DNA from 2 places in the Solidesulfovibrio fructosivorans JJ] genome. Region 2 is predicted to be linked to the other one. Evidence: predicted binding sites of a transcription regulator. Region 2 holds the regulator's gene; the other holds the start of a gene.
The links. Region 2 encodes HrcA, which represses chaperone genes, less so after heat shock. Its sites were predicted from a motif close to TGTTAGCACTCNNNNNNNNNGAGTGCTAACA; they were not measured.
Positions count from the first base shown of each region.

Region 1: groES (co-chaperone GroES) is a predicted target of HrcA. The motif match lies at 2,168-2,198, and genes of this name have one in related genera.

Region 1 is NZ_AECZ01000021.1:23,713-28,063, forward strand. Features, by position in the region: gene DESFRDRAFT_RS14300 (NADH-quinone oxidoreductase subunit 5 family protein) at 1-49, opposite strand, end outside; gene DESFRDRAFT_RS14305 (alpha/beta hydrolase) at 432-1,307, opposite strand; gene DESFRDRAFT_RS14310 (PadR family transcriptional regulator) at 1,591-1,935, opposite strand; gene groES (co-chaperone GroES) at 2,236-2,526, shown strand; gene groL (chaperonin GroEL) at 2,580-4,220, shown strand.
Region 2 is NZ_AECZ01000013.1:72,906-77,256, forward strand. Features, by position in the region: gene dnaK (molecular chaperone DnaK) at 1-1,301, opposite strand, end outside; gene DESFRDRAFT_RS10880 (nucleotide exchange factor GrpE) at 1,431-1,967, opposite strand; gene hrcA (heat-inducible transcriptional repressor HrcA) at 2,048-3,085, opposite strand; gene DESFRDRAFT_RS10890 (FadR/GntR family transcriptional regulator) at 3,292-3,990, opposite strand; gene DESFRDRAFT_RS10895 (substrate-binding domain-containing protein) at 4,217-4,351, shown strand, end outside.

The DNA of each region.
Region 1 (4,351 bases), on a different contig from region 2:
CGACCAAAAATGGCAGCAGCACCGTCGCGAACACCAACGTGTCGAGCATAGGCACCTCGGAAAAAAGTTTAGGGACCGCCATGGACTTAACGCTCCGCCCCCGCCGCGAGGCTGAGCTATCCAAAAGCATTTCGGCCGCCTGCTTTGGAAAAGCTCTAGGCCCCATGGGGGAGAGCGTCAAGTTTATGCGTCTTATAAGAAATCACCAGCCGGCGCAATCGCGTGATTCCTTTCACAAGAGGTTCTCCGCAAAAGAAACCGCCCTTTCGCACCGTCAGGCCGGCTTCATTGCAACCGAACGGGCGGCGCGTTCATGCTCCCTGAAATTCTTATAGAATCGCGCGGATGAAAAAGCCCGGGCAACGCATGCCCGGGCCTTTCCATGACAATCCTCCCGCCCCTTGCCCCTTTGGGCCCGGGGGGAGGGCGGCTCACTTCATGTATTTATCCAGAAAATCCAGCACCCGCGCCGTATTCTCCGGGGTCGTAAAGCGTTCGTCCAAATGATCCGCGCCCTTGAGGATGTCGATGACGACGCTGCCCTCCCCGGCTCCTTTGCGCAGCGCATCGGCGAAGTGGATGGATTGGGACACCGAGATGACCCGGTCCGCGTCGCCGTGCTGGATGAGGATGGGCGGAATCCCCGGATGGATATGACTCTCGGGAGACGCTTCCCGGTACAGTTGCGGGGCCTCGAGGGTCGTTTTGCCGATGAGCTTGTTGCCTTTTTCCGCCAGACGCTGCGGATCGCCCATGGTCAAAAAGTCAATGGGGCCGTACCAGTCGACCACGGCGGCGACCTTGCTGGATTGCCCTCCGTTTCCGAGGCTCTTGTCCTCCAGTTCTCCGGTCCCGCCGGTGACGCCGGCCAGGGCCGCGAGATTGCCGCCCGCCGAGTCGCCCCACAAGGCGATCCTGTCCGGGCGCAGGGAATATTTGGCCGCGTTGGCGCGCACCCAGCGGATGGCGGCCTTGACGTCACCTATCTGGGCCGGGAAAAGCGCCTCCCCGGTCAACCTGTAGTTGATCGGCACCACGGCGTAGCCGCGATCCAGGGCCGCCAGCATGGGGGCGACCTGGAAATCCCGCTTGTCGCCGGCGGTGAACGATCCGCCGTGGATGGCGATGACCACGGGGAAGGGGCCGTCGCCCGTTTCCGGCAGGTAGATGTCCAGTTTTTGCGCCGGGGAAAGGGAGGCATAGGGGATATCCAGCCATTTGCGCCGGATACGGTCCGTATCCACCCCTTTGCGCGTCTTGAAGATCTGTTGCAGGTAGGCGTCGACCTCTTTTCCCCTGCCGCTCATCGCCCCCTCCTGCGCCCGGGCCGGACCGGCCGTGACCAGGAGAAACAGCAGCCCCGCAGGCAGTAGGAAAAAAGCCAACCATAATGCTTGCGCCATGCCGGCTCTAAGATGCGCATCCATCCGAAACACCTCTGGATTACAGGTTCAGAGTCTTAAACATTAAGATGCTACTTACATCTAGATGTTTGAGACAGTAATGAGCGGATACCGGGCTGTCAAGAGGCACGCGGGCGCGGCGGGGGAAGGCGTTCGAGGGGAGGGACGGCGAAACGGCCGCGCCGGGTCAGGGTCGGGAGAGTCCGGCGTAGGCCGCGAGGAAATCGCCCAGGATCGCCCGGCGGTTTTCGATCTCGCTTTTCCAGGAATCGAGCCGGTCCCAGCCCTTGGCGGTCATATGGTAGATCTTGCGCGCCGGGCCGGGGGTGGACGCGTCCCAGACGGAGGAAAGCTCGCCGTCGGCTTCCAGGGTCTTGAGCGCGCGGTAGATCGCGCCCGTGTCGATCTTGAGGCCGGGGAGGCGCTTGACCAGGGCATCGTGGATGGCCCCGCCGTGTCGCGGTTCCTGCGCGAGGACGAGCAGGATGAACGCGGGCAGGTGGCGGGTTTGGCGGCGTTTTTTTTCCAACATGGTGCCTTTCGTCGTGTCGAATCGCGGACAGGGAGGATCGAATCCGCCCGCGCTTTGCCAGTCTAATGGGAAAAAGCCCTTTCGGAAAGGGGGGGTACGCTGCGCCTCGCAGGCGGGACGGGCCGCTCGGCGAACGGATGGGGCATCCTCATTTTTTTGCCCCGCATTCCATTTTTTTTCACTTCCGCCCCTTGCCTTTCGCCGTGATGTGGTTAGATAGGTTTCCGCCCGCCGCTAGCACTCGCCTCTCGTGAGTGCCAGCGGCGGTCCAACTTGCCAAATACCACTGGAGGTCACTGTATGAAGCTCAAACCCTTAGGCGATCGCGTGCTTGTCAAACGGCTGGAACAGGAGGAAGTCACCAAGGGGGGCATCATCATCCCCGACTCCGCCAAGGAAAAGCCCATGAAGGGCGAAGTCGTCGCCGTCGGCCCGGGCAAGCTCGACGACAAGGGCGATCACATGAAGATGCACGTCGAAAAGGGCGATCTGGTCCTTTTCAACAAGTACGCCGGCACCGAGATCAAGCTCGACGACGAAGAGCTGCTCGTGATGCGCGAGGACGACATCCTGGCCGTCATCGAGGCCTAAGGCCACCGGTTTCCCCATTCCGAATTTCCACTCTTTATTGAAGGAGAGCATACATGGCTGCCAAAGAGATTCTGTTCGACGCCAAAGCGCGCGAGAAGCTGAAACACGGTGTTGACAAGCTGGCCAACGCCGTCAAGGTCACCCTTGGACCCAAGGGCCGCAACGTGGTCATCGAGAAGTCCTTCGGCTCCCCGATCATCACCAAGGACGGCGTGACCGTGGCCAAGGAAGTCGAGCTCGAGGACAAGTTCGAGAACATGGGCGCCCAGATGGTCAAGGAAGTCGCTTCCAAGACCTCCGACATCGCCGGCGACGGCACCACCACCGCCACCATCCTGGCCCAGGCCATTTTCACCGAGGGCGTCAAGCTCGTGGCCGCCGGCCGCAATCCCATGGCCATCAAGCGCGGCATCGACAAGGCCGTCGAGTCCGTCGTCGCCGAGCTCGAAGCCCTGGCCAAGCCCACCCGCGACCAGAAGGAAATCGCCCAGGTCGGCACGATTTCCGCCAACTCCGACGCCACCATCGGCAACATCATCGCCGAGGCCATGAACAAGGTCGGCAAGGAAGGCGTCATCACCGTCGAGGAAGCCAAGGGCATGGAAACCACCCTTGACGTCGTCGAAGGCATGCAGTTCGACCGCGGCTACCTGTCCCCCTACTTCGTCACCGATCCCGAGCGCATGGTCTGCGAGCTCGACGAGCCGCTGATTCTCATCAACGAGAAGAAGATCTCCTCCATGAAGGACCTGCTGCCGGTCCTCGAGCAGGTCGCCAAGATGTCCCGTCCGCTTTTGATCGTGGCCGAGGACATCGAGGGCGAGGCCCTGGCCACCCTGGTCGTCAACAAGCTGCGCGGCACCCTGCAGGTTTGCGCCGTCAAGGCCCCGGGCTTCGGCGACCGCCGCAAGGCCATGCTGGAAGACATCGCCATCCTGACCGGCGGCCAGGCCGTGTCCGAAGACCTCGGCATCAAGCTGGAAAACATCACCCTGGTCGACCTCGGCAAAGCCAAGCGCGTCCTCGTCGACAAGGAGAACACCACCATCGTCGACGGCTCCGGCGACGCCGACAAGATCAAGGCCCGGGTCAAGCAGATCCGCGCCCAGATCGAGGAGACCACCTCCAGCTACGACAAGGAGAAGCTCCAGGAGCGCCTGGCCAAGATCGTCGGCGGCGTTGCCGTCATCAACGTCGGCGCGGCCACCGAGACCGAGATGAAGGAGAAGAAGGCCCGCGTCGAGGACGCCCTGAACGCCACCCGCGCGGCCGTCGAGGAAGGCATCGTTCCTGGCGGCGGCGTCGCCCTGGTGCGTTGCGTCAAGAACCTGCCCGACCTCAAGCCGGCCGACGACGACGAGCATGCCGGCATCGAGATCGTGCTGCGCGCCATCGAGGAGCCGCTGCGCCAGATTTCCGGCAATGCCGGCTTCGAAGGCTCCATCGTCGTGGCCAAGGTGCGCGACGGCAAGGAAGGCTTCGGCTTCAACGCCGCGACCGGCGAGTACGAGGACCTGATCAAGGCCGGTGTCATCGACCCGAAGAAGGTCACCCGCATCGCCCTGCAGAACTCCTCTTCCGTGGCCGGCCTGCTCCTGACCACCGAGGCGGCCATCTGCGAAAAGCCCGAGCCCAAGAAGGATATGCCCCCGATGCCCGGCGGCGGCATGGGCGGCATGGGCGGCATGTACTAGCCGACCGCTTCCACATCGTTACCGCCAAGGGGGCCGGACATCCGTCCGGCCCCCTTTTTCGTCCGCCCCGGGCCGATCCCCGCGTTGACCGGCCGCCCCGGCCGCGCTATCTGATGGCAGCCTCAAACCAA
Region 2 (4,351 bases):
AGCACGTGGATGGACACGGACGGCTGGTTGTCGGCGGCCGTGGTGAACACCTGGCTCTTGCGGGTCGGGATGGTGGTGTTGCGGTCGATCAGCTTGGTGAACACGCCGCCGAGGGTCTCGATGCCAAGCGACAGCGGGGTCACGTCGAGCAGCAGCACGTCCTTGACGTCGCCGGCCAGGATGCCGCCCTGGATGGCCGCGCCCATGGCCACGACCTCGTCCGGGTTCACCGAGCGGTTGGGCTCCTTGCCGAAGAATTCCTGCACGGTCTTCTGGACCAGCGGCATACGGGTCATGCCGCCGACGAGCACGACCTCGTCGATGTCGGCGGCCTTGAGCCCGGCGTCGGCCAGGGCCTTGCGGCAGGGCTCCACGGTGCGCTGGACCAGGTCGTGGACCAGGGATTCCAGCTTGCCGCGGGTGAGCTTGACCATCATGTGCTTGGGACCGGAGGCGTCGGCCGTTATGAAGGGCAGGTTGACCTCGGTCTCCATGGCCGTGGAAAGTTCTTTCTTGGCCTTTTCGCCGGCTTCCTTGAGGCGCTGCAGGGCCATGCGGTCCTGGGCCAGGTCGATGCCGCTTTCCTTCTTGAACTCCTCGACCAGGTAGTTGATGACGCGCTGGTCGAAGTCCTCGCCGCCGAGGAAGGTGTCGCCGTTGGTGGCGCGCACTTCAACGACGTTGTCGCCGACTTCCAGGATGGAGATATCGAAGGTGCCGCCGCCGAGGTCGAACACGGCGATCTTCTCGTTGGACTTCTTGTCGAAGCCGTAGGCGAGTGAAGCGGCCGTGGGCTCGTTGATGATGCGCTTGACCTCGAGGCCGGCGATACGGCCGGCGTCCTTGGTGGCCTGCCGCTGGGCGTCGTTGAAGTAGGCCGGCACGGTGATGACGGCTTCGGTCACGGGCTCGCCCAGGTACGCTTCGGCGTCCTTTTTGAGCTTGCCGAGAATGATGGCCGAGATCTCGGCCGGGCTGTACTTCTTGCCCTCGACCTCGACGTAGGCGTCGCCGCCGGTGCCTTCGACGATCTTATAAGGACAGTGCTCGAGCCAGCGCGTGACCTCGGGGCCGTCGAACTTGCGGCCCATCAGGCGCTTGATGGCGAAAATGGTGCGCTCGGGGTTGGTGACGGCCTGGCGCTTGGCGATTTCGCCCACGAGCCGTTCCTTGGTAAAGGCCACGATGGACGGGGTGGTGCGGCCGCCCTCGGGGTTGGTGACGCACTTCGGGTCCTTGCCCTCCATGACGTAAACGCAGGAGTTGGTGGTCCCGAGGTCGATCCCGATTATCTTACCCATGATAGCCTTTCCTCCTTGGTGGTTCCGGTATGGTCTCTCGTCCTGCGGACGGATAATTTCCTGGTGACAGGCAGCTATATAAGGCCCGATTCATGCGAGTAAAGGGGCTTTGGCGAAAAAAAAGGGGTCCTAACCGGCGTTTTGGGCCTTGTTGACCATGACTTTGGCCGGCCGCAGCAGACGGCCGCGCAGGCTGTAGCCCTTTTGGACCACCTGGGCCACGGCGTCGTCGGGCAGGTCGGGGCGCGCGGCCATGCCCAGCGCCTCGTGGGTTTCGGGATTGAACGCCTCGCCTTCGGCGCCGAATTCGGCCACGCCGTGGCGGGCCAGGATGTCCACGAAGGCCTTTCTGGTCATGTCCACGCCGACCACGAAGTCCTTGCAGGCTTCGTTGCCCCGGCCATGGGCCAGGGCCAGGTCGAGGTGGTCGAGGACGGGCAGAAGTTCCGACACCAGGGATTCGGTGGCGTACTTCTGGAACTCTTCCTTTTCCTTCAGAAGGCGTTTTTTGAGATTTTCGGTTTCGGCCAGGGTGCGCAGGCGGCGGTCGGCTTCGGCGGCCAGCTCGGCGCGAAGCTGCTCGATTTCCGCCTCGGGGGAGAGGTCGGTCGCGCCGGTTTCCTCGGGGGTGGCGGCGTCTTCGGGATTTTTCGGCTCAGGTGACATGCTTCCTCCAGGACGTACCCGCTTGGACGCGAAAAAAGGCCGGCAATAACCGGTCGCGACACAAGCGGAGGCTTTTTCGGTTAAAAACGCCGGTCAAGCAGCCGGCTCAAGGTGTCGGCGGTAAAATTCACCACAGGCACCAGCTTGGCGTAATCCATGCGCAACGGGCCGATGAGGCCGATGGCCCCCAGCGGATGGGAGCCCGCTCCGTAGGGCGCGGTGATGACGCCGACGTCGGCCAGGGCGGCGCGGTCAAGTTCGCCGCCGATGGTTATTACCGTTTTAAGCTCGTTTGCGGTTTTGTCCAGTAGTTCGAGCAGGATCGTGCGCTCTTCAAGTACGCGCATAAGCTCGCGCAGGTGTTCGGCGTCGGTGAATCCCGGCTGGCCGAGAATGTTGGACGTGCCGTCGACGATGACTTCGCTTGCCGCCTCGCGCTCCCCGTCGAGGGCGGAGCTGGCCAGGGTCAGGGCCTGCCGGCACAGGGCGTTGACGGTCCGCTTGGCTTCCTCGAGTTCGCGCACGAGTCTGGCCCGGACCTCGCTTACGGTCATGTCCCCGAACAGGTCATTCAAATAATTGGCGTAGCTGACGAGGTTGTCGGCCGTGACCTCGGGGGCGGTCTCGATGACCCGGGTGCGCACGAGGCCGCCCTGGAGCACCAGCAGGACCATGATCAGCCCGGGGTTCAGCAGGGAAAAGTCGATGCGCTTGAACCGCGCGTCGGCCTGCTTGGGCGCGATGACCATGGCCACCTGGAGCGACAACCCGGCCAAAACGCGCGAGGCCCGGCGCAACAGGTCGCCCACCTCGAGCCCGGCCGTGGCCAGGTCGCCGGCGATGCGGCGGCGCTGCCTGGCGGCCAGGGGCGAGGGACGCATGACCGTGTCGAGGTAGAAGCGGAAGGCCTTGGGCGTGGGCACCCGGCCGGCCGAGGTGTGGGGCTGGTCCAGGTAGCCGGCCTCGGTCAGGTCGGCCATGATGTTGCGGATGGAGGCCGGGGACAGGCCCAGGGTGCTGATTTTGGAAACGGCCCGGGACCCGACCGGCGAAGCCGTGGCGATATAGACCTCGATGATGGTGGTCAGCACGTCCCGTTCGCGATCCTGAAGCGTCATGATGGTGCATCCCCAGTTTGGCACTCGAATCAACAGAGTGCCAAACGAGTAACAATCCGATCACGGCGTGTCAAGGGAAGAGGCGTAAATGAAGGTATATCTTCTCAAAATAACAGGGGTTTTCAAAACGAATCGCCGCGAGGCTTCCGACTGCCTCCAAGGCTCCGGGCAAAGCGACGGAGCCGGCCCCGGGACATGCGCGACGGCTACCGGGCGGCGAGGGCCTGGGCGTCGTTTGTGGTGCGGTCCATGGCCTCGAGGGCGAAGCGCACGGCCGCTTCGGGGTCCTTGTCGACGATGGCGGTCAAAAGGCCCGTGTGGATGCGGTGTTGGTACTGGTTGACGCCCCGGTCGGCGATAAGGGTGTCGAGAAAGTCCTGAAAGACCATGCAGAAGCTGCGGTAGAGGTCGGCCAAAAGTCCATTGCCGCTGGCCGTGGCCACGGCGGTGTGGAAGGCGATGTCGGCGGTCACGTAACCGTGGGCGTCGCCGGCGGCATGTGCGGCCTGCTTTTTCTCCAGACACTCGCGCATGGTCTCGATATCGGCGGCGCTGCGGTTGGCGGCGGCCAGCCGGACCGTCTCCACCTCGAGGATGCGCCGCACCTCGCGTATCTCCTCGGCCTTGGCCCGGCGCAGGCGGTATTCCAGTGGTTCGTGGCCCGAAGGGCGCTCCAGCACGTAGGTGCCGTCGCCCTGGCGCACTTCCAAAAGCCCGGCGCTGACCAGCACGCGTACGGCCTCGCGCACGGTGGAGCGGCCCACGCCAAGCTGGGCCATGAGCGTGGGTTCGGTGGGGATTTTGGACCCCGGCGCAAACACGCCCAGGGAAATCTTTTCCTGGATCTGCTGGATGACGAGATCGCCGAGTTTGCGGCTGCGCACGGGGGTAAGGCGGGTCGGCATCGTCTGATGATCTCCTTGGTCTCGGTACAGAATTTTCGTGACTTTTGTCAACGGGGCATCAGCCGTGAGCCCGGTACGTCAGAGGCCGGAGAATCCGGGGCAGCATCGCTGTGCTCGATACCTCAAGCGTCCTCGGATAGAAACAGGGTATTGGATTGTGCCGTGTCGATGCCGTAGGCTGGCCGCTTCACGACATCCGGTCCGGAGAGGGACCAAAGGAGGGGCGATGCGGGAGAAAACGGATTGTCCGGGACGGCGTCTTTTTCTCAAGACAGCCGCGGTTTCCGCCTGCGGGGCGCTTTGCGGCGTCGCGCCGGCGCGGGCGGCCCAGGCGGTACAGTCGGGCGAGGTGCTGCGGGTC